One region of the Arthrobacter sp. 179 genome, then DNA from elsewhere that is predicted to be linked to it. Evidence: riboswitches for the same ligand, from Rfam matches in the RefSeq annotation. Region 1 holds a riboswitch; each other region holds the start of a gene.
The links. A riboswitch is a leader RNA that binds a small molecule or an ion and turns the genes downstream of it on or off. The one in region 1 is predicted to bind thiamine pyrophosphate.

Region 1 (9,708 bases):
TCGGCATCGCGGGCCGGAAGATGCAAGGGGTGCCCGGTGGGCAGGGAGGCGTGGAACATGACCTGGTCATCGATGTATCCGGGCATATGCCGGGGATCGAATTGGGTCAGACCCGCATCGAAGAGCGTGTCACCGTGGGGGAGGAGGGTCTTCTGCAGGCGGGCGACATTGCGCAGGATCCGCTCCCAGAGCTGGTGGTCGGTGCTGGGGATCCTGGCCATCGTCTCCCCGTAGTCGGGGGAGATCATCCAGCCGCGCATCGGCTCAACGGCCAGCGGCATGACCAGCTGATCGGGGGCCAGCCCCGCGGCCGCCCGGGTGACGGCGACTTCGGCCTGTTGGCCGGGGTTGATGGCCTTGACGTACAAGGTGCCGTGATCGGTGGGGACGAGGACCTGGGTGGACCATAAGTGGATCGGCCCGCGTTCGAGCGGGCCGGTGCGGCGCAGGTCGTAGGCGTCGAGCACCATCGAGACCCAGCCTTCGATCTCCTCGAGCCAGTCCTCGGTACCCCAATAGTCATTCCAGTGCGCCACGGGCCGATCCTAGCCGAGTTTGCTCGGTGTCGCGCCGGTGTACTCCGGGGCGTCGGTGGGCTCGGTGCCACGGACCCGGGCGATGGTGCGCATCCCGTGGTAGATCACCACGGTGGCCACCGTGCCCAGGGCGATGCCGCCGAACTGCATGGTCCCCACGGTGATGGTCGGGTCGGCGATGGCGATGATCAGTCCGGCCCCGGCGGTCATGAGGTTGATCGGGTTGGAGAAGTTGACCTGGTTCTGCACCCAGAGCCGGGCACCGATGATGCCGATCATCCCGTAGAGGACGATTCCCGCCCCGCCACTGACCCCGGCGGGGATCGAGGAGATGGCGGCACCGAACTTCGGCAGGAACGCCAGCAGCATGGCGGTCGCCGCGGCCACCCAGTAGGCGGCCGTGGAGTAGACGCGGGAGGAGGCCATGACCCCGATGTTCTCCGCATAGGTCGTCGTGCCCGAACCGCCACCGAAGCCGGCGACGATGCTGGCGATGCCGTCGCCCATCAGGGCCCGGCCGTTGACGTCGTCCAAGTCCCTGCGGGTCATCAGCGCCACGGTCTTGACATGGCCGATGTTCTCGGCGACAAGGACGAAGACGACCGGGAGGAACAGGGCCAGGGTGTCCAGGTGGAATTCGGGGAACGCGAAGGGCGGCAGGCCCAGCCACCCGGCCTCGTTGACGGCGGTGAAGTCGATCTGATGCTGGGCCAGGGCGATCAGGTAGCCGACGATGATCCCCACCAGGATCGACAAGCGCCCCAGCAGGCCACGGAAGAGGACCGCGGTGAAGACGATGGCGGCGACGGTGGAGAAGGTGGTCAGCGGGACCGACTCGATGGCCTCGGTGGTCGATCCGGCCAGATTCAGTCCGATGAGCGCGACGATCGTGCCCATGACCACCGGAGGCATCAGGGCGTGGATCCACCCGGTGCCCGATTTCTGCACCACCAGCCCGATGATGAACAGGGCCGCACCGGAGAAGACGACGCCGCCCAGGGCCCCGGCGAAACCATGTCCCGACATGGCGGCGGTCACCGGGGCGATGAACGCGAAGGAGGAGCCCAGGTAGCTGGGTACCCGGCCGGCGGTGATGAGCAGGAACAGCATGGTCCCGACCCCGGAGAAGAACAAGGTGGAGGTGACCGGGAAGCCGGTCAGCGCCGGTACCAGCACGGTGGATCCGAACATGGCCATCACGTGTTGGACGCCGATGCCGGTGGTCTGGAACCAGTTCAGCCGTTCATCGGGGGCCACCACGGTGCCGGGTCGAATCGTTGTGCCGTCGCCGTGGACCGTCCAGCCGAAGCCGGGGAAATTGCTCATGGGTGTCCTCCATCGGGGCCCTGCGGGTTGGTGGGGCCTCACCGGTGCGGGGCCCCACGGAATCCTACCGCCCCCGACCCCGGGGCGGCGGGGTCGGGCCCCCTGCCGGGGTGCGCCGGCATCAGCCGATGGCCGCCACCGGCATGGGGAGGGAGGCCGATCGCGGGGCGGCGTCTTCGGGGGTCTGGGCGAAGAAGGACAATTCCTGCCGGCTCGATTCGTCGAAGGCGCGACGCATCCCGGCCAGGGTGGTGGAACCCGCCCGCAAGGCCACCTTCTGGACCAGCGCGATGGCCTCGCTGGTGGCTTCGTCGAACTCGGGGGAGGAGTAGGCGGCGAGCCAGTCGGCATAGGGGTGGCCCGGGTGGGCCGCGGCGGCCAGCCGCTGGCCGATGTCCTGGTAGAGCCAATAACAGGGCAGGATGGCCGCCACGAGCTCGGGATAGGAATCGCCGGAGGCCACCAGGTGGTTCAGGTAGGCCGAGGTGGTGGGGCTGGGTTCCGGATCGGGGGCATCTCCGAGCCGGTGCAGATGTAGATTCGCCTCCTCCTCGAGGGCGCCGACGGCCCCGGAAGCCCAGAACTGCTGCTCTTCGCGGTTCGGCGCCAACTCGGCGGCACGGGAGAGGACCCGGGAGTAGGTCCGCAGGTACAAGGAATCCTGGGCCAGATAGAAGTGGAAGTCCTCCGAGGGCAGGGTCCCGTCCCGCAGCGCACGGATGAACGGCAGATCGTCGATCCCCGAACGCAGCGGTGCCAGATCGTTCCACCAGGTGCCCAGCAAGGCCCCCGTCGTCGGGATCGCCGTACCGTCCCAGAGCGCCCCGAAATGATTCACCGGACCATGTCCTTCGCCGACCTCGAGTTCATCGGCACGGTGCAGGGCGCCTTCAAGCCACCCGCGGGCCAGCCGCAGGGCATCCCCCCAGTCCCCGCAGCGGGCCCACAGGGTAGCCAGCGCCGCGGAGAGCGAGCACCCGGTCCCATGGGTGTTCGGGGTGTCGATGCGGTCACCCTCCACGGCAGCCATGACGCCGTCGGGGCCCACGAGGGCATCCGGGCACCGGCTGCCGGTGAGGTGGCCGCCCTTGGCCAGGACCAGGACAGAATACCGCCTCGCGAGCCGGGCTGCCTGGTCCAGGACGTCGTCCCATCGGGTGCAGACCGGCTCCTCGAGCAGTGCCGCCAATTCCGCGGTGTTCGGGGTCAGGACATCGGCCCACGGGAGCAGCCGACGCAGGGCCTCCTCGGCGTCGTGCTCCAATAAGCGGTCCCCGGACGTGGAGATCAGCACCGGGTCCACCACGACGGTGGTGCCCGGGCGGGTACCCAGCCAGGCGGTGGTGGCTTCGATGACCTCGGCGGAGGCCAGCATGCCGATCTTCACCGCATCGATCCGGATATCGGCGGCGACCGTCTCAAGTTGCCGGGTGAGGAATTCCGCCGGAGGGGTATGGACCCCGGTGACTCCCCGGGTGTTCTGGGCGGTCAGTGCGGTGATCGCCGCCATCCCGTAGCCACCGCAGGCGGCAATCGATTTCAGGTCGGCCTGGATCCCGGCCCCGCCGGAGGGGTCGGCCCCGGCGATGGACAGGATGTTGGGGGTGTTCGGGGCGCTCATGCGGTCTCCGTTCGTGCTGCCCGGGTCCATTCCTGAACCAGGGCGGCAGCAGAGTCCCGGGGTTCGGCGGCGGAGCAGATGGCCCGCACGACGGCCATGCCGATGGCCCCGGCGGTGTGCGCGTCCGCGGCGTCGCCGGAGCCCAGCCCGCCGATCGCCACGCAGGGCAGCGGGGCCCGGGAGATCAACGAGGCCAGGCCGGGGAACCCCAGCGGGGTCGGGTGGTCCTTCTTGGTGGGCGTGGCCCGGACGGCCCCGGTGCCCAGATAGTCGATGGTGCCTGCCGGCAGTTCCGCTACTGCCGCGAAGTGGTCCTCGGTGCTGGCGCTGAGCCCCAGCACGGCATCGGGTCCGATGAGGGACCGGACGAGTTCGGCGGGCAGGTCCTTCTGGCCGATATGGACCCCGTCCACGCGGATCCCTGCCGCACGGGCCGCCAGGTAGACGTCCACCCGGTCGTTGAGCAGCAGCAGGGCCCGGCCCGCGGTGTGTTCGGCGCAGGCGGCCGCCTCGGCCAGGAATTCGCGGGCGGACAGGTCCTTGCAGCGCAGCTGGATGGTCCCGACCCCCGCGGCGACGGCCTCGGCCACGATGGTGGCCAAGGGCCGTCCGGCCGTGCTGGTGGAGTTGGCGACGAGGTAGATCCCGCTTCCGGGAACCGGCGCGCTCATGCGAGCACCGCCTCAACAAAGCAGTCGGTGGGTGAATGGGCCAAGGTGGGCGCATGTTGGTGCATGGGCGACATCCCTCCGCTAGTACGAACTAGATCAGGTTCTTGCCGGGTGTGCTCTCAGTCCGCGCCGGTGGCGGACACCCCGTGTCAGTGATCGTGAGCCTACAGTCCCCCACTGGGGGCGGCAAACCGACCGGCTGCCCCGCCGGCGGTGTCCACGTTAGTGTCGTACCCATGGCCATGAACCGACGTTCCCGTCCCCCAGCAGTTTCCGCGCCCGTCGTGCCGGCGGGCCCCGACGCCGAACTCCCGGCCACCGCGGCCCGCCGGCTGCGTGATGCCGCCGACTCCCGGCTGGCCCACCCCCGCAGGTTCCGCAGCGCCCAGCTCAAGGCACTCGAACGGCTGATCCAGGATCAAGAACAGACCCTATGTGACGCGTTGATGACGGATCTGGGTAAACCGGCGGCCGAATCCCGGCTGACCGAACTGGATCGGGTGAAGGCCGAAATCGATCATGCCCTGTTGCACCTGGGCGACTGGATGGCGGATGAGGCGGTGAAGGTCCCGCTGTCGCTGCAACCGGCGTCGGCCCGCGTCCAGGCGCGTCCGTTGGGCATGGTCCTGGTGATCGCCCCCTGGAACTATCCGGTCCTGTTGCTGCTCGGCCCGCTGGTCGGTGCCCTGGCGGCAGGGAACACCGTGATCCTCAAACCCTCCGAACTGGCTCCGGCCACCTCGGCGGTCATGGCCGCCCTCATCCCGCAGTACCTGGATCGGCGCGCTGTCGCGGTCCTGGAGGGGGCCGCGGAGACGACGAGCGAACTTCTGGAGATGGACTTCGACCACATCTTCTACACCGGAGGCGAACGGGTCGGGAAGATCGTGGCCCGGGCCGCGGCGGAAACGCTGACCCCGGTGACCCTGGAACTGGGCGGGAAGAGTCCGGCGGTGGTCGCCGACGGGAACTTCCCCGCCATCGCCCGGCGGTTGGCCCACGGGAAGTTCATGAATGCCGGACAGACCTGTGTCGCCCCGGACTACGTCCTGGCGGTCGGGGCCACGGCGGCGGCCGAACTGGAAAAGCAGCTGCCCAAGGCCATCGGCGCGTTCTATGGGAAGGACCCCTCGGGCAGCAAGGACTATGGGCGGATCATCAACGCCTCGCACTTCGAACGTCTGGAATCCTATCTGGGGCAGGGACGGGTGGTGGCCGGGGGGACCAGCGACGCGGAGGCGAGGTACATCGCCCCCACGGTCCTGGCTGACGTCGACCCGGCGGCCCCGGTGATGACGGAGGAGATTTTCGGTCCGATCCTGCCGATCATCCAGGTCGACCGCTTCGATGATGCGGTGCGGTTCATCAACTCCCGCCCCTCACCGCTGGCCGCCTACCTGTTCAGCGAACGCCCGCGCCTGCACACCTCCTTCGAGGACCAGGTGCGGGCCGGGGCGATCGCCCATAATGTGTGCAGCATGCACCTGGCGGTCCCCGCGCTGCCCTTCGGCGGGGTGGGGGCCTCGGGGACGGGGAACTACCACGGCAAATTCGGGTTCGATACCTTCAGCCAGCAACGTCCGGTGCTGTCCAAGACCGCGATGCTCGATACGTTGCGGGCCGTCTACCCGCCCTTCGGCTGGGCCAAGCGGAAGATCATGCGTTCGATCGGCTGATCCGCCCGGCCGAGTGCCCCGACAGACGAAGGGCCCGGACCGCATTCAATGCGGTCCGGGCCCTTCGCTACGGTCGGTGCCATGGCACCTGCCGATGGATCGTGGCTACTTCTCGGTCAGCGAATCCACGTAGTCCTGGTTCTCGGAGATCCACTTGTCGACGATCGGTCCGTAGTCATCGGTGTCCGTGTCGTTGAACATGGCGTTCTCCAGGGAGAACAGGTGGTCATCGTCGATCGTGAAGTCGTTCAACCACTCGGTCAGTCCCGGGTAGGTGTCGGCGAAGTCGGCGTTGCCGTAGGAGGTGATGGTTTCCGCGTCGCCCATGGCACCCTTGGGATCCTTCAGATCCTTGATCGGGAACTCGTCGTAGGCCCAGTGCGGGCGCCACAGGGTGACGACGATGTCCTCATCGGCGTCCGTGGCCTTCTTCAGCTGGGCCAGCATGGCCGGGGTGGAGGAGGTCTTGAAGTCCATCTTCTCCAGGCCGTAGTCCGGGATGGCCGCCTTTTCGGTGGTGTCGGTCAGCCCGGCGCCCGGGTCGATGCCATAGATCGTGTTGCCGAACTTGTCGGCATTGGCCGCCAGGTCCTCGAGCGAATCGATCGGGGCGTCTTCGTTGACCGCGATGGTCAGCTTGGCATCGTCGTACCAGGTGCCCAGCTTGGTCATGTCGTCGCCGTACTTCTTCAAGTACTTCTTGTGCGTCAGCGGCATCCAGACGTCCATGGTCAGGTCCAGGTCACCGGAGGCGACACCGGCGAAGACCGGGCCGGCATCGGCGTCGGTGAGTTCGACGTCGTAGCCCTTCTTGTCCAGGATCTGCTTCCAGAGGTTGGACACGGCCACGCCTTCGTCCCAGCCGGCCATGACGCCGATGTTCAGCGCGGCCTGGTCGCCGTTCTCAGGCGAGTCGGGGACCTCGGATTCGCTGCTTCCGGTGTCGCCGCTGCCGCAGGCGGTCAGCGCGAGGGCCGCCGTGGCGGCGATCCCCATCATTGATGCGAATTTCCTTTGCATTGTTCATTTCCTTTCTTCGCGCCCCGCCAGCGGGGCGTAGGGTCGTTAGCCGTTTTTCGCCGGCACGTTGGATTGGCCCAGGGAGGCGGTGATGCGGTCCAGGAAGATGGCCAGAATGACCACCGACAGACCTGATTCGACACCCAGGGGAGTGTTCAGGGTCGTCAGGGAGGCGTAGACATCCTTGCCGAGACCACCGGCGCCGACCATGCCGGCGATGACCACCATGGACAGGGAGAGCATGATGACCTGGTTGATGCCGGCCATGATGGTCGGCAGCGCCAGCGGGATCTGGATCTGGCGCAGGATGCGTCCCGGGGAGGCGCCGAAGGCCTGGCCGGCCTCGACGACCTCGGTATCGACGCTGCGGATCCCCAATTCGGTGAAGCGGGTGCCCGGCGCCATGCCGAACACGATCGTGGCCACGATTCCGGGGACGACGCCGATCCCCAACAGCAGGATCGCCGGGACCAGGTAGACGAAGGCAGGCATGGTTTGCAGGAAGTCCAGGATCGGCTTGACGACCGCCGAAACGATCTTGGATTTGGCGGTGAGGATGCCCAGCGGAACACTGATGATCACCGCGACGATGCTGGCCACCAGGACCAGCGACAGGGTCTCCATCGAGTGCTCCCACTGGTTCATCCCGTAGATCAACAGCAGTCCGATGACCGTACCGATGGCCATCTTCCAACTGCGCAGGAGCCAGGCCAGCAGGGCCAGCACGAGGATGACGACCCAGAACGGCGGAGCGGTGAGGATCCACGCCAGCCCGTCGTACCAGTTCTGGAAGAAGGACTTGATGAGGTTGAAGAGCCCGCCGAGGTTGGCGATGAACCAGTTGAGGACCACTTCGCCCCAGTGGCCGACGGGAATGCGGAATAGCTGATCGGTCATTTAGAGGGCACCTCCTTCGTCGTCGGATGCAGCCGCGGGGGCATCGGTGTCTTCCGGCTGGTCGGCGGCGACCACCGGGACGCTGCTGGTGGTCGAGGGGACGTTGCCCAGCGCGGAGAGGAGGGTGGCGCGGGCGATGGCGCCGATGAGCCGGCCCTCGTCGTCGACGACCGGCAGGGGTACCGGCGACTCCACGGAGCGGCCGAACAGGTCGTTCAGCGCCGTCTCGGCGGTGACCGGGTCATTGCCGACGGTGATGATTTCTTCCAGGTCGGTACCTCCGCGTTCGAGCAGGCCCATCACCTCGCGGTCGCGGACGGCTCCGAGCAGCTTGCGCTGCCGGTCCAGCACGAAGGCGGCCGAGGTCTGCAGTTCGCGCATGGTCCGCAACGCATTGCGGGCACCACCGGAGAGGTTGACGACGGAACGCGGGGTCTCCATGACCGTTCCGGCGGTGAGCACCCGGGTCCTGTCGACGTCGCGCACGAAGGCCGAGACGTAGTCGTTCGCCGGGCGGGTGAGGATGTCGTCGGGGGTGCCGATCTGGACGATCTCCCCGTCGCGCATGACCGCGATCCGGTCCCCGAGGAACATGGCCTCGTTCAGGTCGTGGGTGATGAAGACGATCGTCTTGCCGAGTTCGGCCTGCAGTGAGGCCAACTGCTCCTGCATATCGCGACGGATCAGCGGGTCGAGTGCCGAGAAGGCCTCGTCCATCAGCAGGATGTCGGTTTCGGAGGCCAGGGCGCGGGCCAGGCCCACACGCTGCTGCATGCCGCCGGAGAGTTCGCTGGGGTATTTATCGCCCCACCCCTTGAGTCCCACGACGTCCAGGATCTTCTGGGCCCGGGTGGTGCGCTCCTGCTTCGAGATGCCCTGGATCTCCAGCGCGTAGGCTGCGTTCTGCATCACGGTGCGGTGGGGCAGCAGGGCGAAGTGCTGGAAGACCATGGAGATGTGCTTCTGGCGGACCTGGCGCAACTTCTTGGCCGAGACCTTGGCGATATCGGTGTCACCGACGACCACCGAGCCGCTGGTCATGGGCCAGAGCCCGTTGAGCATGCGGATCAGCGTCGACTTGCCCGAGCCCGACAGGCCCATGACGACGAAGATCTCGCCGGGCTTGACGTCGAAGCTCGCGTCGATGACGGCGGCCGTTCCCAAGGAAGCGACCTCCTGGCGGGTTTTTCCGTTCTTCAGGAGTTTGACGGCCTCGTTGCCCCGACGGCCGAAGACCTTGTACGCATTCGAGACGCGTAGCGCAGGTTGCCCTGTGTCAGTAGTGTTCACGTTTTCCCGTCCACGGCCTGGGTCCGGGTGGAGGCAGACCGATTTTTCGGCGACCCGCCCCGACAGCTAATCCCGCGGGTGCCTTCAACGGCGGTGTCCCACGGGTCGAGATGAAAGGGCGAGTAATTGGCTTTCAGCCTTAACGCTAACAAGAGGATGTTCGCCTGCAGCCGAAAACCAGCCTTTGACCGGGCTTACACCGACCCGTTGGTCAAGTGCATCCCTTGTGGGACAAGGGATGGAGCGAAGTTATGGCATTGTAACGGAAGGGGTTGTCAAAATCTCCGCAAACGAGTGGTTTTCATCATTTCGACGGTCAAGAGGCCGAACCGATGATCGCGTCGACCAGGGCCTTCGCCTCCCGTTGGACCTGATGCAGGTGATCATCTCCGGTGAAGGACTCGGCATAGATCTTGTAGACATCCTCGGTGCCCGAGGGGCGGGCGGCGAACCAGGCGTTCTCGGTGGTGACCTTCAGCCCGCCGATGGCCGCATCGTTTCCCGGAGCCTCGGTCAGCCGGGCGGTGATCGGTTCCCCGGCGAGGGTGTCGGCGGTGACATCGGCGGCGGACAGGCGGCCCAGGGCCGTCTTCTGTTCGCGGGTGGCCGGTGCGTCGATGCGTGCATACGACGGCGCACCGAAGGCCTCAGTCAGCCGCCGGTAGTGCGTG
Region 2 (9,708 bases), on a different contig from region 1:
TTCAAATCCCCCCGTCTCCGCTGAAAAACCCCTACCCAGGTAGGGGTTTTTTTGTGCCTACTTCTTTCCGAAGGCCGTCAGCAGTTGTTCGACCATCTCGGCGGGAAGACCCGTATGCCGGTGGACGATCTCCGCGGCCTGCCCCAGTTCCCCGGCCCGGACGAAACCCAGGAAACGGTCCTTGTCCTCCCCCGGGAGGTCGCTGGCACTGAATTGCACGTGGCCTTCGGGGCCGTCCCCCTCGAAGCTGAAGTCCGCGATATCCTCACCCATCGATGCCGGATCCCCATCGACGGGGGCCGTGTCCAACAGTTCCCTGATGGAATCCCGGTCCAGGCCCGAGAACTTGGCCAACAGGTCGGCGGCACCGTCGAGGTCATGGTCCCGCAGCAGCGACTGGAACTGGTCGAATTCCGCCGGGGGAAGCTCATCGGTGCCGAATTCGCGTTTGACGCCGTCTTCTTCAGCGGAGATCCGGAAGTTGGAGGTCTTGCGGCTGGCCCCGCTACCGAATTTCTCGGTCCATTCCTCCGGGATGGTGAAATCGTCGAGGTCCTGGCCCGGGGCGGGATCCGCCAGCGGGGCGGCAGCGGCATCCGCCGCGGGCTCCGGTACCGGTGCCTCGGCGTCGACCGCTTCTCCGGCCACCGGATCGGTGGCCGGCTCGGTGGCCGGACCGCCGGATGGTTCGCTCTCGCCGTTCCCCTCCGGGGGCTCGGTCTGGGGCCCCGGCCCCTGCGGGGCGATCCGCGGGCCGCCCTCCTGATGGACCTGCGGGTGGGCTTCGAGGCTGCGCACGGCGATGATGCTGGCCTTGACCCCAACACCTGTGGCGGCACGGTAGGCCTGCACGGCGCCCATGAAGTTGCCCTGGGCGAGTTGGCGGTACACATCGCGATGGGCTTCAGCCCCCAGCTGCCCGGCGGCCTCGCGTGCCGATTCGGGCCCGACGGAGCCGTTGACCTCCGCAGAGGTCTTCCGACGCAGTCGAGTGACCCACCACCAACCGGCGGCAAGGACCAGCAAGGGGACCAGAACCCATAACAACAACTCCATGCCCCAAGTCTAGGGCGTGGGTCCAATCCCTAGGCGGAGACCGCCAGGACGAAGGGCAGGACGGCGTCGGCCCCTGCCGCGCGCAACACCCGGGTGGCCTCGGTGATGGTCCACCGGCTATCGACGTAGTCGTCGATGAGCAGGACCGGGCCGTCCAGTGCCGCCAGTTCCCCGGCGAGTTCGTCCCCGACGGCAAACTGCCCCCAGACGGCGGCGAGCCGGAAGGCACTGTTGCCTCCCGAAGCCCCCCGAGGTCCGCCGTGCGGATAATCCAGGGCCCCGAGATAGGGAAGCCTGCCGATTCCGGCGATCCCGCGGGCGAAGGAGCCGACGAGTTCAGCGCGGGTGCGTGAGGGCAGGCTGACCACCGCCACCGGCCGTTCGGCCCAATCCCATTCGGAGAGCACCTGCACGCAGGCGCGCAGCATCGCGTCCTCGATGGCTGCGTCGGGGGCCTCGTCGACGGGGGTCGAGAGCAGGGTCCGCAATTTGGCCCCCCAGCCCAGATCGGTCAGCCGGGCCAGGGCCCGGCCGGGACGGGCCTGGTCCGCGGGCTTGATCTTTCCCTTCAGCGGGACCCCGAGGCGGTCCATGCCGCCGGGCCACATCGCCCGGGGATCGACCTGGACCCCCACCCGGCCCAGGGCCGCCTGGGAGCGGTCCCGGGCCTCGTCACCGATCGAGTCCTGGTACCAGGGGCCCGCGCAGTTGTCGCAGCGGCCGCAGGGTGCCGCCGCAGGGTCGTCCAGGACGCGGGAGAGGAACTCCATCCGGCACCCGGTGGTGCGTTCGTACTCCAACATCGAATTCTGTTCGTCCACGCGGGCGGCGGCGACCCGGGCATACCGGGCGGCGTCGTACGCCCAGGGTTCGCGGGTGCGCGCCCATCCCCCGGCGACCCGTTCGACGGCCCCGTCCACGGCCAGGACCTTGAGCAGCAGTTCCAGCGGGGAACGGCGCAGGTTCACCCGGGCCTCCAGGGCCGGGACCGAGACCGCCGTTCCGGCCGCCTCCAATTCGGACAACACGGCATGGGCCCGTTCCTCGTCCGGCATGGAGGAGGTGGCGAAGTACCGCCAGATCTCCCGGTCCTCCGGCCCCGGCAGCAACAGCACATCGGCGTTGTCGGTTCCACGGCCGGCACGACCGACCTGCTGGTAGTAGGCGACCGGGGAACTGGGGGCGCCCACGTGGACGACGAATCCGAGGTCGGGTTTGTCGAAGCCCATCCCCAGCGCACTGGTGGCGATCAGCGCCTTGACCTGGTTCTCCTTCAGCGCCTGTTCGGAGGCGGCGCGTTCCTCCGGGTCGGTCCGCCCGGTATAGGAGCGCACGTCGTGCCCCGCCTCCCGGAGCAGTCGGGTGATGTCCTCGGCCGCCGAGACGGTCAGGGTGTAGATGATGCCGCTGCCGGGCAGATCGGCCAGATGGGTCAGCAACCAGGCCAGTTGCGAACGCGGGCTCGGCAACCGCAGGACCCCGAGCCGCAGCGATTTGCGGGCCAACGGTCCGCGCAGGGTGAAGACCTCCGCGCCTCCGACGGCCAGCTGTTCCTGCACGTCGTGGACCACCCGTTCGTTGGCCGTCGCGGTGGTGGCCAGCACCGGCACGTTTCCCGGAAGGGCGGCGATGAGATCGCGGATCCGCCGGTAGTCGGGCCGGAAGTCATGGCCCCAGTCGGAGATGCAGTGGGCTTCGTCGATCACCAGCAGGCCCATCCGGCGGATCAGTTCGGGGAGCTGCTGTTCGCGGAAGGAAGGGTTGTTCAGCCGTTCGGGCGAGACCAGCAGGACGTCGACTTCATCGGCTTCGAGCTTGGCGATGACCTCCTGCCATTGGACCGCGTTGGCCGAGTTGATCGCTTCGGCCCGCACCCCGGCCCGCGCCGCGGCGGCGACCTGGTCGCGCATCAGGGCCAGCAGCGGGGAGACGATCAGCGTCGGCCCCGCGCCGCGGGCACGCAGCAGCAGGCTGGCCACGAAATACACCGCGGATTTGCCCCAGCCGGTGCGCTGGACCACCAGGGCCCGACGGCCGCCCTCGACGAGGGCCTCGATCGCTTCGAACTGCCCCTCGTGGAATCGGGCCCCGTCGTTTCCGACCAGCCGGCGCAGGACCGCAGTGGCGTCGTCATGCAATTGTGAGTTCCGCGTTTCAACCATGGACCCAGTATCCCAGCGACCACCCACGCATGGGCACCGACCCGGTGGAGTGGTTGGATGATCGCGTGGATACGCCCCGAACGGCTAAGCTCGACCCCGTGAGCAGCGAGATTGATCTTTCCCTTTCCTTCAAGGCCTACGACGTCCGCGGCATCGTCGGCGAAACCATCAATGAGGAGATCGTCGAGGCCGTGGGCGCCGCCTTCGTCGACGTCCTGTCCCTGGCCGGCAAACAGGTCCTCGTCGGCGGTGACATGCGCCCCTCCTCCCCCGCCTTCAGCGCCGCCTTCGCCCGCGGGGCCTCCTACCGCGGGGCCGAGGTCTGCCTGCTCGGGTTGATCTCCACCGATGAGCTCTACTTCGCCTGCGGCCAACTCGATGCCGCCGGCGTCGTGTTCACCGCCAGCCACAACCCCGCGGCCTATAACGGCATGAAGATGGCCCAGGCCGGTGCCGTGCCGGTCTCCTCGGATACGGGCCTGTATGAGATCCGCGATCTGGCCCAGACCTACCTCGCCGAAGGCCTGCCGGTCTCCGGGGACGCGCCCCAGGGGGACATCAGCACCCGGGACGTGCTGGAGGACTACGCCGCCTACCTGCGCTCCCTGGTCGACCTCTCGGGCATCCGCCCGCTGAAGGTCGTCGTCGACGCCGCCAACGGGATGGCCGGCATGACCACTCCCGCGGTCCTGGGCGATGACCTGTTGCCGGCCCTTCCACTGGAGATCGTGCCGCTGTATTTCGAATTGGACGGGACCTTCCCCAACCACCCGGCGAACCCGCTGGAACCGGAGAACCTCAAGGACCTGCAGGCCGCCGTCCTCGAACACGGCGCCGATATCGGTCTGGCCTTCGACGGCGACGCGGATCGCTGCTTCGTCATCGACGAAGCAGGTCTGCCGGTGTCCCCCTCGGCGGTGACCGCATTGGTGGCCCGACGTGAAATCGCCCGGGCGCAGGCCGCCGGCGAGCAGACCCCGGTGATCATCCACAACCTCATCACCTCCCGCGCGGTCCCCGAACTGGTGGAACACGACGGCGGACGGCCGGTGGTCACCCGGGTGGGCCACTCCTTCATCAAGGCGGTCATGGCCGCCGAGGGGGCCGTCTTCGGTGGCGAACACAGCGCCCACTACTACTTCCGCGATTTCTACAACGCGGACACCGGCATGCTCGCCGCGATGCATGTGCTGGCCGCCCTCGGCTCCCAGGACCGTGCCCTGGGAGATCTGGCCGCCGAATACGAACCGTATTTCTCCTCGGGCGAGATCAACTCCGAGGTCGAGGACAAGGACGCGGCCGTGGCCCGGGTGCTGGAGAGCTTTTCGACCCCGGAGACGGTGGTCGATAGGCTGGACGGCACCACGGTGAAGGCCACGGACGGATCCTTCTGGTTCAACCTCCGCCCCTCCAACACCGAACCCTTCCTCCGTTATAACGGGGAAGCCGTAGACACCCCGACCATGGAACGCGTCCGCGACGCGGTCCTCACCCTTGTCAGGAGCAATGCATGAGCGAAAACCCCACGGAAAACCGGCTGGCCGAACTCGGTGAGGCCGCCCACCAGGACTTGAACAAGGTGCTCGGCACCGCCTTGGGCGTCGCCCGCGAACAGCTTGAAACCAACGGGGTCTTCCTGCCCTTCGCCATCGGCCTGGAGCCCGACGGCGAGGCCGAAGGGGAACTGCGCCTGCTGGCGGTCCAACCCGATGAGGACGACGAGGATCCCGAAGCGGATATCGATGCCGAAGTCATGATGGATGACCTGGTCACCTTGCTGATCGGTCAGCGTGAGAACTTCGTGGCCGTGGCCCTGGTCTCCGATGTGACCCTGCTGCAGGAGGATGTCGACGCCGTCCATGCCCTGGCGGAGCACAGCCTCGGCGGGGCAGTGGCCATCATCCAGCCCTATGCCTCCCCCGCCGCCGAAGGCAGCGAGTGGACCTTCCAGGAGCCCACCCCCGAACCAGCTGATTTGAGGATCTGGGCCTGATCCGTGGGGACCGGGCGTCGACATCATGAAGATCAACGCCTTTTCCGATGTGTGCCTGCGCATCCTGATGCTGCTCGCCGCCCGGTCCGATCCCCTGCTGAGGACCCGGGAGATCGCCGAGGCAATCGACATCCCCTACAACCAGGTCTCCAAGGCCGTGCACAAGCTCGGCCAGTTGAAACACATCGACGTCAAACGCGGGCGCACCGGTGGCGTGCAGATCAACGAATCGGGGCTGTCCCTCGGCGCCGGCACGTTGCTGCGCAGCCTCGAGGGGCAGGGCGATCTCGCCCAGTGCACCACCGACGACGGCACGGCCGCCTGCCCATTGATCGCCGGTTGCCGGCTCCGCACAGCCCTGGCGCGCGCCCAGGAGGCCTTCTACCAGGAGCTGGACCACTGGTCGATCCGCGATCTGGCGTCCTCCCCGGCGCTGGTCCCCCTTCCTTTTCCCATTTCGCGATAGCCGATTTGCCCCAGTTTTCTACAAGGTGTAGAAATGTATCATAATACTTGCGGATCAGACGCAAGTAATTCGACCTCGAGGAGATTCGATGCTCTCAGAAACGTCCCGCCCCGTCGTCCAGGCGACACTTCCCGTGATTGGCGAACGGATCGGTGAGATCACCAAGAAGTTCTATGCCGGGATGTTTGCGGCACGTCCTGAACTCCTGGACGGCTTGTTCAGTCGCGCCAACCAGAAGAACGAAGCCCAGCAACAGGCCCTGGCCGGCAGCATTGCCGCCTTCGCCTCCCACCTGATCGAACACCCCGAATCGCTGCCCGAATCAGTGCTGTCCCGCATCGCCCATAAGCACACGTCGCTGGGCATCCAGCCCGACCAGTACCAGATCGTCTTCGACCACCTGTTCGCGGCCATCGCCGAGGATCTGGGCGAAGCAGCCACCGAAGAGGTCGTCGCCGCCTGGTCCGAGGTCTACTGGCTGATGGCCGACGCCCTGGTCAAGATCGAAAAGGGCCTCTACGCCGAACAGGCCAACGACCGGATCTACGCCCCATGGAAGGTCACCTCCACGGAGGCTTCCGGCCAGGATTGCATGACGTTCCGCTTCGAGCCGGCCGATGACACCGCCGTCACGGTGGCCAAGCCCGGCCAGTTCGTGAGCATCCGCGTGCCGCTGGCCGACGGGCTGCGCCAGTGCCGCCAGTACTCCCTCTCCGACAACGTCGAATCCACCACCGAGCGGGTGTTGACCACCAAGCTGGATGAAGGCGGGGAGGTCTCCCCCTTCATGCACCGCAATCTCGAGGTCGGCGACGTCGTGGAACTGTCCAACCCCTACGGTGACATCACCCTGGACATGGAGGGCGGGCCGATCATCATCGCCACCGCCGGCATCGGGTGCACCCCGAGCGCCTCGGCCCTGCAGTCGCTGGTCTCCACCGGGTCGGACCGCCAGGTGCTGGTGCTCCACGCCGAGGCCATGGAATCGAACTGGGCGCTGAAGGACCAGATGCTCGCCGCCGTGGAGCAGCTGCCCAACGTCGAGATGCGCCTGTGGCTCGAGGACACCACCGGCACCACCGCGGACCTGCAGGCCGTCGAGGGGTTCATGAACCTGACCGGCGTCGAGCTGCCCGAGGATGCCCGGATGTACCTCTGCGGTCCGCTGCCATTCATGCGTGCGGTGCGCAGCCAGGCCATCGCCGCCGGCGTGGCCCCGCGGAACATCCACTACGAGGTCTTCGGTCCCGACCTCTGGCTTGCCGCCTAGGCACGAGCCCGCTGCCCCGGAGGGGCGCCACACCGGAGCGGCCCGCGAACTGGATTAGCCAGATCGCGGGCCGCTCCGTTACGCTCGCAACGTCCACACGGGTGCCCCAGGAGGGGCTGAGATCGAGCTGCCACCGCTCGCGACCGTCGAACCTGTCCGGGTCATGCCGGCGTAGGAAGTTGAGGGCTCAAATGAGCGATTCCACAGTAAAACCCACCACCCCGTCCGCCACCGCGTGGGAACAGCACCCACAGCACCGGTTGCAGTGGATCGAGGATCCGGAACACGGCCTGCGGGTCCCGGTCACCGCGATCTGCCTGGCGGATTCCCCCGACGGCAGCGCCAACGAGCCCCATCTGGCGTATCGGACCGCCGGTCCGGGCTCCGAACCGACCGTCGGCCTCCCGCGTCCGCGCACCCGATGGATCACCGCCCGGGGTGACACCGCCGAATACGCCGGTCGCCAACGCACCCTGCACGACGACGGCCGGTCCGCCGTGCGTCGCGGGGCCGCCTCGGCAGAATGGAGCGGCACGACCCCGGTACCGAGGCGCTCGCACCAGGGGCGTACCGTCACGCAGATGCATTACGCCCGACAGGGCACCCTCACCGACGAGATGCGCTATGTGGCGCTGCGCGAGAACTGCGACGTCGAATTGGTCCGCCGCGAAGTCGCCGCCGGACGGGCGATCATCCCGGTGAACATCAACCATCCCGAATCCGAGCCGATGATCATCGGCAAGGCCTTCCTGGTCAAGATCAACGCCAACATCGGCAACTCGGCCATCACCTCCTCGATCGCCCAGGAGGTCGACAAGCTCACCTGGGCCACCCAATGGGGCGCCGATACGGTGATGGACCTGTCCACCGGCGATGACATCCACACCACCCGCGAATGGCTGATCCGCAATTCCCCGGTGCCCATCGGCACCGTGCCGATCTACCAGGCGCTGGAGAAGGTCGATGGGGATGCATCGAAACTGACCTGGGAGATCTTCCGCGACACCGTCATCGAGCAATGCGAACAGGGCGTGGACTACATGACCATTCATGCCGGGGTGCTGCTGCGCCATGTGCCCTTGAGCGCCGACCGGGTCACCGGCATCGTCTCCCGCGGTGGATCGATCATGGCCGGGTGGTGCCTGGCCCACCACCAGGAGAACTTCCTCTACACCCATTACGACGAGCTCTGCGCCATTTTCGCCCGCTACGACGTCGCCTTCTCCCTCGGTGACGGGCTGCGCCCCGGCTCCCTGGCCGATGCCAACGACGCCGCCCAGTTCGCTGAGCTCGATACCCTGGCCGAGTTGACCCGCAGGGCCTGGCAGTTCGACGTGCAGGTGATGGTGGAAGGACCCGGACATATCCCGCTGCATCTGGTCCGCGAGAACGTCGAGCGTCAGCAGGAGCTCTGCGACGGGGCGCCGTTCTACACCCTGGGTCCGCTGGTGACCGATACGGCCCCCGGCTACGACCACATCACCAGCGCCATCGGGGCCACCGAGATCGCCCGTTACGGCACGGCGATGCTCTGCTATGTGACCCCGAAGGAGCATCTGGGGCTGCCGGATAAGGACGACGTGAAGACCGGGGTGATCACCTATAAGATCGCCGCGCATGCCGCCGATGTGGCCAAGGGGCATCCCGGGGCGACGGCCCGCGACGATGCCCTGTCGGCCGCGCGCTTCGAGTTCCGCTGGAACGACCAGTTCGCCCTGGGTCTGGATCCGGCCACGGCCCAGCGGTTCCACGACCAGACGCTGCCTGCGGAGCCGGCCAAGACCGCGCACTTCTGTTCCATGTGCGGGCCGAAGTTCTGTTCGATGCGGATCTCCCAGGACATCCGCGAGGAGTTCGGGGGAACCGAACGCCAACGGGCACTGGCCGATGACATCGAAGCCGGTTTGCAGGCGAAGAGCCGTGAATTCGCGGATTCGGGGTCCAGCATCTACCTCCAGGCGACGATCCCCGTCGGCAACGGCACCGACTGATCCACCGGGTACGACGACGGCGTCCGCACGGGAGGCAACGGGCGCCTCCAACGTTCCGGGCAACTTCTGCAGCTGCTCCCCTGGCAGGAACGCAGGCGGTTGCCCGGAGCGGTCGTCGGTATATGGACTATGTCATGTAGCCGTCCACGGCCCGGAGGTGATACGGCGCGTCCGCACCTGACGCAGCGAAGCCTTGCGGAGACCGCGATCCAGACCAATCAGTCTCCAGCGGGATCCGGGTCTGCCTGGTGGAGCCCGGGAACCCGCCCGAGCCGGGGGTGGACCTCACCGCGTTCGATCCAGGCGCGGACCATCGCGTTGAAGAACAACGGATCCTCGACGCTCCATTGATGGTGCAGCCCCGGGGCCAGACGGAAGACCGTGTCCCGGCGAACCGCGGCCACATCGGCGAATCCCTTGCGCACCAGGGCCGGTTCACGGGCCCCGGCGACCATCATCAGGCGTTCGGTGTAGTCCCCCAGCCCGTCGGGCAGGCCGCCCGCCTGGACCTCGTCCAGCATCGCCTTCATGTTGTCCGGACGCAGGGTCAGCCCATGTTCGGAGTAGAGCCTGCGGGAGTTCGCGGGAATCCCGAAGGCCCCGGCCTGGACCTTCCAGAACCATTCGGCGTCCCCTAATCGCAGTTGCGCCGCCGTGGATAACCGCGTTCCCGCCCCCACCGGCCGGATCCCTGCCCCGGTGAACAGGGCACTGGCGAAGAGCTCGGGATGCCGGGCCAGTACACGCAGGCCCACGACGCCGCCCAGGGA
Region 3 (9,708 bases), on a different contig from region 1:
TGCCTTTCGGAGCAGAAACACGTGTCTGTCGAACTCGGGCACTTAGATCAGGGGTCCGGCCGGTCGACTTTTTGCTCATCAGGAGGCGAGCTCCTTAGCTGCCGAACCCGGGCTCGTATTGCCAGCCTTCGGCGAAGAAGTGTCGTTCACCCAGCGGGTGGTTCGGATGCTTCTCCAACCAGTTCTCCTGGGCGGCGAGCAATTCGGCGGTCGCCTCCCAGGTTTCACCGGTTGAGGGAGGATGCACTCCGGCGTCCCGGGCAATGGAGCGCAGTTCCTGATCCGTGTATTGGGCCAGTTCCTCGGGCCCCAGATGCCGATCCCAGAGGAATCGGGCGAGCTTCTTGGCCTTGGTCGCACGATTATTCATCGCGCGCGCACTCCTCCGGAAGGTACTGGGGTCCTGACTCATACCGTCTTCCTCTCACCGGGGCGCAAAGGATGCAGCCTACCAAGCGAAGGTAGGTAGGCCGTGCAGAGCCCGACTCCCGGTCTACTCCCAGAGAGCGGAGTACCCTCTGATCCACCCACCCGTGACACCCAGACCGAGCACCACAGCTAAAACGGTGAGCACGCCCAGAGCCATGATCCAGTCGGCTCGTTGAAGCCTGATGGGCTTCCAGATCGTTCGTGGAGCCAGCCCCAGGCCACGGGACTCCATCGACTGGGCCATGCGCTCACCCCGGCGGAGGGAGACCACCATCAGGGAGAAGCCAGCCTGGCCGAACTCCCGGATCTTGGGTCGCCGCACCCCCGGTGCCGACTCGGGAGCCCGTACGGCATGGGCCTGGCGGATCGTCTGCCAGGTGCCCGGCATGTCTTGGAGCATCTGGTAGCCGGCCAGGACGGCATGGGAGAGCCTCGGACCCAGTCTGGCCTGTTGATGCAGGCTGTCGGTCAGGGCCACGGCATCGGTGGAGAGGACGAAACCGATCGACAACACCCCCAGAACGAACGTGCGCAGGGCCAGGGAAGTCCCCAGGTTCACTCCCTCGACGCTGACCTGAAGGCCCAGAACCGTGAAGAGTTCCTCCCCCGGCCGGGTGATGGCATTGATCATGAGCATCCCGAGTGCAAACCCCAGGAACGGGATATGGGCCAGCAGCAGCATCCGGGGCGAGGGCCGGCCCCAGATCAGTACGGCGGCCAGCGCCAACGGATAGAGCAGGGCCGGGGTCAGCGGGTCGAAGACGAAGAGCAAGGCGAAGGAGACCACGAAGAGCAGGGCGAGCTTCATGGTGGGGTTGCGACGGCCCAAGGGCGTGGTCGTGACGACCCACGGAAAGGGGGCCGCGCTCACGAGGGCACCGGCATCCGTGCCGCAGCAGCCACTTCTTGATCCAGACCAGCCAGGATGTTCTTGATCTGCTCCGGACTCTTCCCGAGGCCCAGCAGCCAGTCCAGCAGCGGGGGCAGCACGATCCCTGCCCTGGCCAAGACGTCTCGGTCGCCCAGCACGTCAAAAATCGGCCCGTCGGCGATGATGGTTCCCTCGGCGATGACGATTCCCCGGTGGGCCAGGCTCGCGACACTACGCAGATCGTGGCTGGAAAACAGGATCGACTGTCCGTCGGCCGCCGCGTCCCGGAAGGCTCCCATCATCGAGATGGTGGCTTTCCGGTCCAACCCGTAGCCCGGTTCGTCTGCCAACAGGACGTTGCGTGAATGAGCGAGCATGGCCGCGACGCTGAGCCGCCGCTTTTCTCCGCCCGAGAGTCGGAAGGGGTTACTCGCGGCCAGATGCGTCAGCCGGTGTTCGGCCAGCAGGTCATCGATCTTCTCTTGGGCAGGACGCCCGTTGATGAGCGTCGGCAGTCCATGGCCAACTTCTTCTCGGACAGTGGTGGCCACGAATTGGTGTTCGGGGTTTTGGAAGACCAGTCCGGGCCGGTCCCCCGATATCGTGCCGGCTAGTGGTTGCAGCAGCCCGGCGAGCGCGAGCAACAGACTGGTCTTGCCCGTCCCGTTGGCGCCCAACAGGGCGACGATCTCCCCGGAGCGTAGTTCCAAGTCGATGCCTTCAAGTTGGGGGCTGATCATCGCGGGTTCGCGGCGTCGTTTCCGGGCAGGGATTGCCGCCCGGGTGATCGAGAGGCCTCGTGCGGAGAGGACCACGCTGTCGGTGGCCTGCGTCGGCTGCGGAACCGTTGGTTGGCCCTGGGCCCAGTGCAGCAATTCTTCGCGGACGATGGGCGAGGCCAAGCCGCCTTCTGTGCCGAACGCCGCCTGCAGCTCGGTTTCCAACGGTGTCCAGCACCCGGCGTCCACGAGCTGGCGTGCCGATTGTTCCAACACGCTCCGTGTGGGGCCGTCGGCCAGCAGGGCACCGTCGGCGTCGAGCACGATGGCCCGTCCGGGGAGCCCTGCCACGCCGTCGGCTCCCGCATACTCGTCGATGCGGTGTTCCACCAGCACCACGGCGGGGCCACGGTCGTGCACCACCCGGTCGATGGCTCGGCGCACCGATGAGATGCCTTCGGCGTCGAGCATCGAGGTGGGTTCGTCGAGCAGCAGCACCGGTGGCTCCGCGACCAGACTGGCGGCCAAGGCCACCCGTTGTCCTTGGCCGCCGGAGAGTTGCCGTGTTGACCTGTCCTTGAGGCTGGCTCCGTTGACCTGTTCCAGCGCCTCATCGATCAGACTCTCGATTTCTCGTGGGGGGACCGCATGGTTCTCCAGTGGAAGGGCGATTTCCCGCTGCACATCGGGCATGCACATCGCCGATTCGGGGTCTTGGGCCAGGACGCCGACGGTCCGCGATAATTCGGCGACGCCGGTGTGAGCGGTGTCCTGACCAGCGACGAGGACCCGGCCGGTGAACCGTGCCGCCACCGAATGCGGGATGACCCCGGTCATCAGGTTTAAAAGCGTCGACTTTCCGGCCCCCGAGGGCCCCAGGATGATGACCTGTTCGCCTGCTTCTAGACTCAAGGTCACCCGATCCAGGACCGGCGCCGGCCTTCGGGGGTAGGTCACGGTCACGTCCTGAAGCACGACTACCGGCGTACTTTCCGGTTTCATGCTCCCTCGGCGGTTGGCAGGTCCCGGCCGATGGCGTAGTTGTCCACGACGCCGGTTTTGGCCAGCGCGTTAACGGTCTTGCGGGCCAGGAGACCGCCGAGAATGAGCCCGGAGAGCAGTTGAACGATGAGCCGGATGACAAAGAAATCCTGGCCGTACCATCCGAAACGGAAGGCCGAGACGGCGAAGGCCAATCCTGCTCCGAGCAGTCCGGAGCAGGCGTAGGTGAGCCAGCTGAAGGACCGGTAGCGACGCAGGGCGAAGGGAAGTTCGCTGCCCAGACCTTGGATGGCGGCCACCAGGAAGAGCATGGGTCCTGCCGTCGAGCCGAGGAAAACGACCTCCACCCCACCGGCAATGACCTCCGCGAGGATCCCGGCGAAGGGTCGTCTGATGATGGCGACGGCGATCGGGGCGACGATCAGCCACCCGCCGAAGAGCAAGTGCGAGGAGAGGTCCCCGAGCGGGCCCAGGACCAGTGTCAGCCCGGCCGAGGCCTGGACCAGTGCCCAGTAGAGGAAGCCGAAGACGACGCCGAGGACCACGATGAGCATCAGGTCCTTCAGGTCGAAGGAAAAGCGTCGGCGCGTCAGGGACGGCGCCGTTGAAGGCGTGGTTGATGAGTGCACTGTCGTGCCCCTTCTGTTGAGTGAACAGGGCACGGGATTTGGAGTTTTTGCCTCCCTGCGCTGGCATGATCCAGATCAGGTTCGACGGTCGAAGCTTGATCAGCTTCCTCTCAGCCCGGCTCACCGGACTCCCGTGTTCAGCACAGACTGTACACGGGGAAACGAAGTTGTCGAATCGCTGCTGCAGGTGTGTAGGGTGTGAAGCAGTGACACGGGGTGCCAGGATTCCTGGCTGAGAGAACACCCGTTGAACCTGATCTAGTTCGAACTAGCGAAGGGATGTTGCAGGTGCTCATTCGCCTCATGGCCCACCGTGGACGGCCCCGCCGAGTCACGCCCCCACTGCCCGATTCCGCCATGCGTTGCCGGCGTCCACCCTGGCGCTCCGCATCCTGCCGTGGCACCGCCCGGCCAGTTTTTTGATGCCTTCCCGCCAGCTGCCCCGCAGCTGAGGATCCCGCACGAAGCCAGCTATCCGCCGTCGGGCATGCAGACACCTTGCCTCTGCCTTGCGCTGTGTCCGCCGTCTTCTTCACTCATCTCCCCCGGCGATTCTGTCTGCGGGGCTCCCCCCCCTCCAGCACCACCTACCCGCTGCAACCGGCAGCTACGAAAGTGAGACCAGATGAACCTCTCAGACCAGCTTGTCCTCGTCACCGGAGGCGCCCGCGGATTGGGCCGCCACATCGTTGAAGCCTTTGCCGCACAAGGCGCCCGCGTCATCATCAACTACCGCCATTCAGCCCAGGCGGCGGAGGAAATTGCCACAGCCCACGGCCCCGACCAGGCCCTGGCCATCCAGGCGGATGTCACCGACCCGGTACAGGTCGCAACGATGCTCGAAAGCGCACAAGCGCACTTCGGCTCCCCGGTGACCACGGTGGTGAACAACGCCCTGGCCGACTTCTCCTTCAACGGCGATGCCCGCTCGTCGGCCGCGGAGATCGGCTGGGAGGAGTTCGACTCCCAGTTCTCCGGCAGCGTCCGCGGAGCCCTGAACACGACCCAGGCGGCGCTACCGGGAATGCGCGAACACGGCTTCGGGCGGATCATCAACATCGGCACCAACCTGTTCCAGAATCCCGTAGTCCCCTATCACGACTACACGGCAGCCAAGGCGGCCTTGCTGTCCCTGACCCGCACACTGGCCGCAGATCTGGGCCAACACCAGGTCTCGGTGAACATAGTCTCCGGAGGCCTGCTGCGCACCACCGACGCCAGCGCAGCGACCCCCGATGAGGTCTTCGACTTCATTGCCTCCTCCACCCCCCTGCGCAAGGTCACCACCCCGGAGGAATTCGCCGACGCGATCCTGTTCTTCGCCTCCCCCTGGGCGCGTGCGGTCACCGGGCAGAACCTGGTGGTCGACGGCGGATTGGTGAAGAACTAGAGATGAGCGCACATACAACCGACACCGCCGAAACGGCGCCACGCCAACTACATCTCAACGCCTTCCTCAATGCCTGCGGGCACCACCAGGCAGCCTGGCGCCACCCTGACTCTGCGGTCGAACAGCTGGGCAGCATCGAGCATTACGAACGGATGGCCCAAACCGCCGAGGCCGGACTGTTCGACGCCGTGTTCTTCGCCGACGGACACTCGGCGGGGAACCCGTCAGCCGGTCCCCGGTGGTTCTTCGAACCGTTGACCGCGCTGGCCGCCATGGCGCGGAGCACCAGCAGGATCGGGCTGATCTCCACCGTCTCCACCACCTTCTACACCCCGTACCACGCTGCAAGAATGCTCGCCTCACTGGATCACATCAGCGCCGGACGCATCGGTTGGAACGTGGTCACCTCGATGTTCGACGCCGAGGCACGCAACCACTCGATGGATGCCATGCCGCCCAGTCCCGAACGCTATGCCCGGGCTGCCGAGTTCATCGACGTCGCCCTGGCCCTCTGGGATTCCTGGGCCGACGATGCCGTGCTCGCCGACCGCGCCGGGCTCTTCGCCGATCCCGACAAAGTCAGACCCGTAAACCACTCCGGGGAGCACTTCGGGGTGGCCGGAGCCTTGAACGTCCCCCGGGGACCCCAGGGCCGCCCGGTCCTGTTCCAGGCCGGGGCCTCGGAATCCGGTCGCCAGTTGGCGGCACGCCATGCCGAGGGGATCTACGCGGTGGCCTACGATCTGGCCAGCGGGCAGGACTACTACTCGGATATGAAGCGGCGCATTGCCGCCGAGGGCAGGGATCCGGCGAAGGTGGCGATCATGCCCGGCCTAGTCGCCTTCCTGGGATCGACCGAGGGCGAAGCGCTGGCGAAGCAGGCCGAGGTGGATGCACTGCTGCCCACCGAACAGTCACTGGACCAGCTGGGGACGTTCATCGGTCAGGACTGCAGCGACTGGGAGCTCGATGCCCCCGTTCCGGCACTGCCGCCGGCGACGGAATTCAGCGGACCGCAGGGCAGGTACGCCACCATCCTGCGCATCGTCGAGGCCGAAAGCCCCACCGTGCGTCAGTTGCTGGGCCGGATGGCTGCAGGAGGAGGCCACTGCACCATGGTGGGAACCCCCGAGCAGGTCGCCGACTCCATCGAACGCTGGTTCACCTCGGGGGCCGCCGATGGCTTCAACCTGATGCCGCCGATGCTGCCTGATTCGCTGGAGGAGTTCGTGGACCGGGTCGTGCCGGTATTGCAACGTCGTGGGCTCTACCGCACCGAATACCCGACCGAAACGCTGCGCGGGCACTTGGGTCTGGAGCGGCCGGTGGGCTAGATCGTGTTCATGCAGCGAGGCTAGCGACAAGCGTTCAGACCGCCAGCTGAACGGCAACAATCTGCAACACGAATTGCCTCAGTTACTTTTCGAGCCTTATGCGTCCGTGTCACACATAAATACCGGCTGCTGATGGGACGGCATTAGAGCGGCCCCGAGATACAGAGCAAAGCCAATTTCAACGCCAAGGCATGATTCGACCCCCAACTGTCACAAGCGGGAAATATGCTCCACTTATGAAACATCTAACGAGCGCCGTGCGGACGGCCGTAGAACAGAAGAATTGGTACTCCGCGTTGACCCTTGCCCTGACGCTTCCCGACATAGCCAGCAAATTAGCCTGGCCAAATACTAAGCAAGGCACTCGTTTTGTTCGATGGATCGACCAGAACTTCAGTCACAAATACACGTCAAGACTGACCGAATCGTACACAGACAAGGGCACGGTTTGGATCAACGGGATCGATTTCTATGCCTTACGGTGCGCTGTGCTGCACGAAGGATCATTCGACACCGCAGGAAATATGAAGAATGCAGTGGACCGAGTCTTTCGCGAGTTCCAATTCACCAGCCCACTACCAAACGGCAACAGTATTCACTGCAATTCTGTAAACGGAAAACTGCAACTAGAAGTACATAATTTCGCAACAGATGTCGCCGATGCTGTCGACGAATGGACAGACAGCCTCCAACCGGATTCTGAAGTTGTGACTAGAATGAGCGCCCTAATGACGATCACCTCGCTGGCCCGGGAGGACGGATCGTTCGGCTTTTAGGACGTCTATCCCCGCCTCGGTTACTGCTCTCCCCACCTTTCTCACACACGACGGCTTTTCTCCATCCCGCCGAAAGAGGAAGGTGGTGCGACCGTCTCTCAGAACATCGACGGGGTTTTCTAGGAGATCTAGTCGTCATCAACACCACCAACGCAATGACTCATCGGACCAGCTTGGAAACTGGCCCTGATTTGCGTTCTTGTATGCCATCCATCTATCAGTTTTACTGGCTGGCCGATTCAAGACGCACACGGCTCTCAACACGAATGCGGTTCCACGGTCCGCCCTTGGAATCCATTCCTCAAGGCTTTTTAAGCAGCCAGAGCGCGCATTGTTGGATTGATTTCGCTACTTAGGCGTTAGGACGTTCTTGATTGAGGCACCAATACGTGTCAACTACCTATCCGCTCGCTGGCCAGCCGCCCTCGCCAGCGGCAGCATGCGCAACGGGATGGGCGAGTTCAGCACCACCAACGAGGAACTGCGCAACACCGTCCGGGTGGCAATGATCGCGTCCAGGACCCGTTGCAGGTCGTCGTTGGACGTGGCCACGATGGTGGCCATCAGGTCGGACTCGCCCGAGACGGTCTGGAGTTCGAGCACCTCGGGGACCTCGGACAGGGCGGCGGCCACACCGTCGTGACCGGCATCCTGGTGGATCACCAGGGAACAGTAGGCGCGCACCGGGTATCCGAGCCCCTCGGCCGAAAGGTGCGGTCCCCAGCCGGTGACCACCTCTTCACGGGTGAGCTTATCCAGCCGCGACTGCACCGTGGCCCGGGCGACCCCCAGGGTCCGGGAGGCCTCCAGGACCGACATCCGTGGGTCCGAGGAGAACTCCTCCAGGATCCTGGCGTCCAATTCGTCGATCTTCACTAACCCCTCCTAGCTATACAATGTGCACAGTTGATCATTCTTAACTATAGACACTCTGCGCAGATTGTTGGTCCAACCATCGGCGTATTGCGCATGAACTTCCGGGTCATTACGGTCGGAGCAAGTCCACCGAACCACACCCCCAGGGAGTCGAACATGACCGATGCACCCCGGCTTGAGCCGCACGCCGACGAGCTCGGCACCGATGAACTACTGAAGCTGTATTCCCTGATGGTGCGCACGCGGCAGCTCGATGTCGCCGCCATCGCCTGGCAGCGACAGGGCATCCTGCCCGGTTACGCCCCGGAACTGGGCCAGGAAGCAGCCCAGGTGGGCAGCGCCTACGCGCTGGACTTCGCCCGCGACTTCGCCTTCCCCACCTACCGCGAAATGGGCGTCGCCCTGGCCGCCGGGGTCGACATGGTCGAGTACATGTCCACCCATAAGGCCTCCTGGCATGGTGGCCTGTGGAACCCCGCCGAAACCCATGTGGCACCCATCCAGGCCGTCGTCGCCGGTTCGGTGCTGCACGCCGTGGGCTGGGCCCACGGACAGACCGTCGATGGCACCGGCAACGTCGCGCTCACCTACTTCGGTGATGGCGCCAGTTCGCAGGGCGACGTCCACGAGGCCATGAACTTCGCCTCGGTCTACAAGGCCCCGGTGGTCTTCTTCACGCAGAACAACGGCTGGGCCATCTCGGTTCCCACCGAACGCCAGGTCGCCGGCGGCTCCGTTGCCGCGCGCGGGGCCGGCTACGCGATCCCCTCGATCCAGGTCGACGGCAACGACGTCGTCGCCGTGGTCCGCGCCGTACGTGCCGCCGTCGAACACGGCAGGGCAGGCAACGGTCCGGCCATGGTGGAGGCCATGACCTACCGCCGCGGACCGCACTCCACCTCCGATGACCCGGGCCGTTACCGCAGCCTGGACGATGAACGTCGTGACGGCGGCGAGGACCCGCTGAACCGCCTCGAAGCGACCCTGCGTGAAGCAGGCGCCCTCGATGACGCGACGGTAGCCGACATCAGCGAGCAGGCCGGCGAATTCGTCGAGCAGGTCCGCCTCGGAGTCGACGCTCTCGACGCCCGCCCGGGCACGGAGATGTTCGACTTCGTCTTCCAGGAACCCACCGAAGCACTAGCAGCCCAGGCCGCGAACTGGCGAGAGGAATCCGAACATGTCTAACCCGGCCACCGCAACCGTGCAGGAGCGTCCGATGGAGAACACCGTCGTCGAAATGTCCATGCAAAAGGCCCTGAACCGCGGCCTGGACGAACTATTGACCGAAGACCCGCGCTCGATGATCTTCGGCGAGGACGTCGGCGGCCTCGGCGGCGTCTTCCGCATCACCGACGGGCTGCAGGCCAAACACGGCAGCACCCGCGTCTATGACACCCCGCTGGCCGAATCCGGCATCCTGGGCATGTCCATCGGGCTGGCCATGGCCGGCTGGCATCCGATCCCCGAAGTACAGTTCGACGGTTTCGCCTACCCGGCGATCAACCAGATCGTCTGCCAGCTGGGCCGGATGAACTACCGTTCCCGCGGGACGTTGCCGATGCCGGTGACCCTGCGCGTGCCCTCCTTCGGCGGCATCCGCGCCCCCGAAATGCATACCGAGTCCCTCGAGTCGCTCTTCGCCCACGTCCCCGGGCTCAAGGTCGTCTCCCCCTCGACCC

Region 2: it holds a riboswitch for thiamine pyrophosphate, as region 1 does, so the genes downstream of both, thiC (phosphomethylpyrimidine synthase ThiC) here and thiE (thiamine phosphate synthase) in region 1, are expected to answer to the same signal.
Region 3: it holds a riboswitch for thiamine pyrophosphate, as region 1 does, so the genes downstream of both, ACT3UE_RS07360 (ECF transporter S component) here and thiE (thiamine phosphate synthase) in region 1, are expected to answer to the same signal.

What each region holds. Positions count from the first base shown of each region.
Region 1 covers NZ_JBQSYU010000001.1:290,191-299,898, forward strand. Annotated here, with positions in the region: gene ACT3UE_RS01475 (phosphotransferase) at 1-536, opposite strand, end outside; gene ACT3UE_RS01480 (uracil-xanthine permease family protein) at 546-1,862, opposite strand; gene thiD (bifunctional hydroxymethylpyrimidine kinase/phosphomethylpyrimidine kinase) at 1,984-3,483, opposite strand; gene thiE (thiamine phosphate synthase) at 3,480-4,154, opposite strand; TPP riboswitch at 4,211-4,311, opposite strand; gene ACT3UE_RS01495 (aldehyde dehydrogenase family protein) at 4,391-5,830, shown strand; gene ACT3UE_RS01500 (glycine betaine ABC transporter substrate-binding protein) at 5,936-6,850, opposite strand; gene ACT3UE_RS01505 (ABC transporter permease) at 6,896-7,747, opposite strand; gene ACT3UE_RS01510 (quaternary amine ABC transporter ATP-binding protein) at 7,748-9,037, opposite strand; gene pgm (phosphoglucomutase (alpha-D-glucose-1,6-bisphosphate-dependent)) at 9,354-9,708, opposite strand, start outside.
Region 2 covers NZ_JBQSYU010000014.1:43,123-52,830, reverse strand. Annotated here, with positions in the region: tRNA gene ACT3UE_RS09970 (tRNA-Ser) at 1-20, shown strand, start outside; gene ACT3UE_RS09965 (hypothetical protein) at 58-1,056, opposite strand; gene ACT3UE_RS09960 (RecQ family ATP-dependent DNA helicase) at 1,086-3,218, opposite strand; gene ACT3UE_RS09955 (phosphomannomutase/phosphoglucomutase) at 3,317-4,732, shown strand; gene ACT3UE_RS09950 (hypothetical protein) at 4,729-5,211, shown strand; gene ACT3UE_RS09945 (RrF2 family transcriptional regulator) at 5,237-5,677, shown strand; gene ACT3UE_RS09940 (globin domain-containing protein) at 5,766-6,947, shown strand; TPP riboswitch at 7,035-7,142, shown strand; gene thiC (phosphomethylpyrimidine synthase ThiC) at 7,139-8,938, shown strand; gene ACT3UE_RS09930 (alpha/beta fold hydrolase) at 9,157-9,708, opposite strand, start outside.
Region 3 covers NZ_JBQSYU010000008.1:100,691-110,398, reverse strand. Annotated here, with positions in the region: gene ACT3UE_RS07375 (hypothetical protein) at 95-370, opposite strand; gene ACT3UE_RS07370 (energy-coupling factor transporter transmembrane component T family protein) at 494-1,300, opposite strand; gene ACT3UE_RS07365 (ABC transporter ATP-binding protein) at 1,297-2,976, opposite strand; gene ACT3UE_RS07360 (ECF transporter S component) at 3,018-3,650, opposite strand; TPP riboswitch at 3,686-3,795, opposite strand; TPP riboswitch at 3,853-3,947, shown strand; gene ACT3UE_RS07355 (3-oxoacyl-ACP reductase) at 4,276-5,040, shown strand; gene ACT3UE_RS07350 (LLM class flavin-dependent oxidoreductase) at 5,043-6,374, shown strand; gene ACT3UE_RS07345 (hypothetical protein) at 6,611-7,150, shown strand; gene ACT3UE_RS07340 (Lrp/AsnC family transcriptional regulator) at 7,547-8,026, opposite strand; gene ACT3UE_RS07335 (thiamine pyrophosphate-dependent enzyme) at 8,183-9,214, shown strand; gene ACT3UE_RS07330 (alpha-ketoacid dehydrogenase subunit beta) at 9,207-9,708, shown strand, end outside.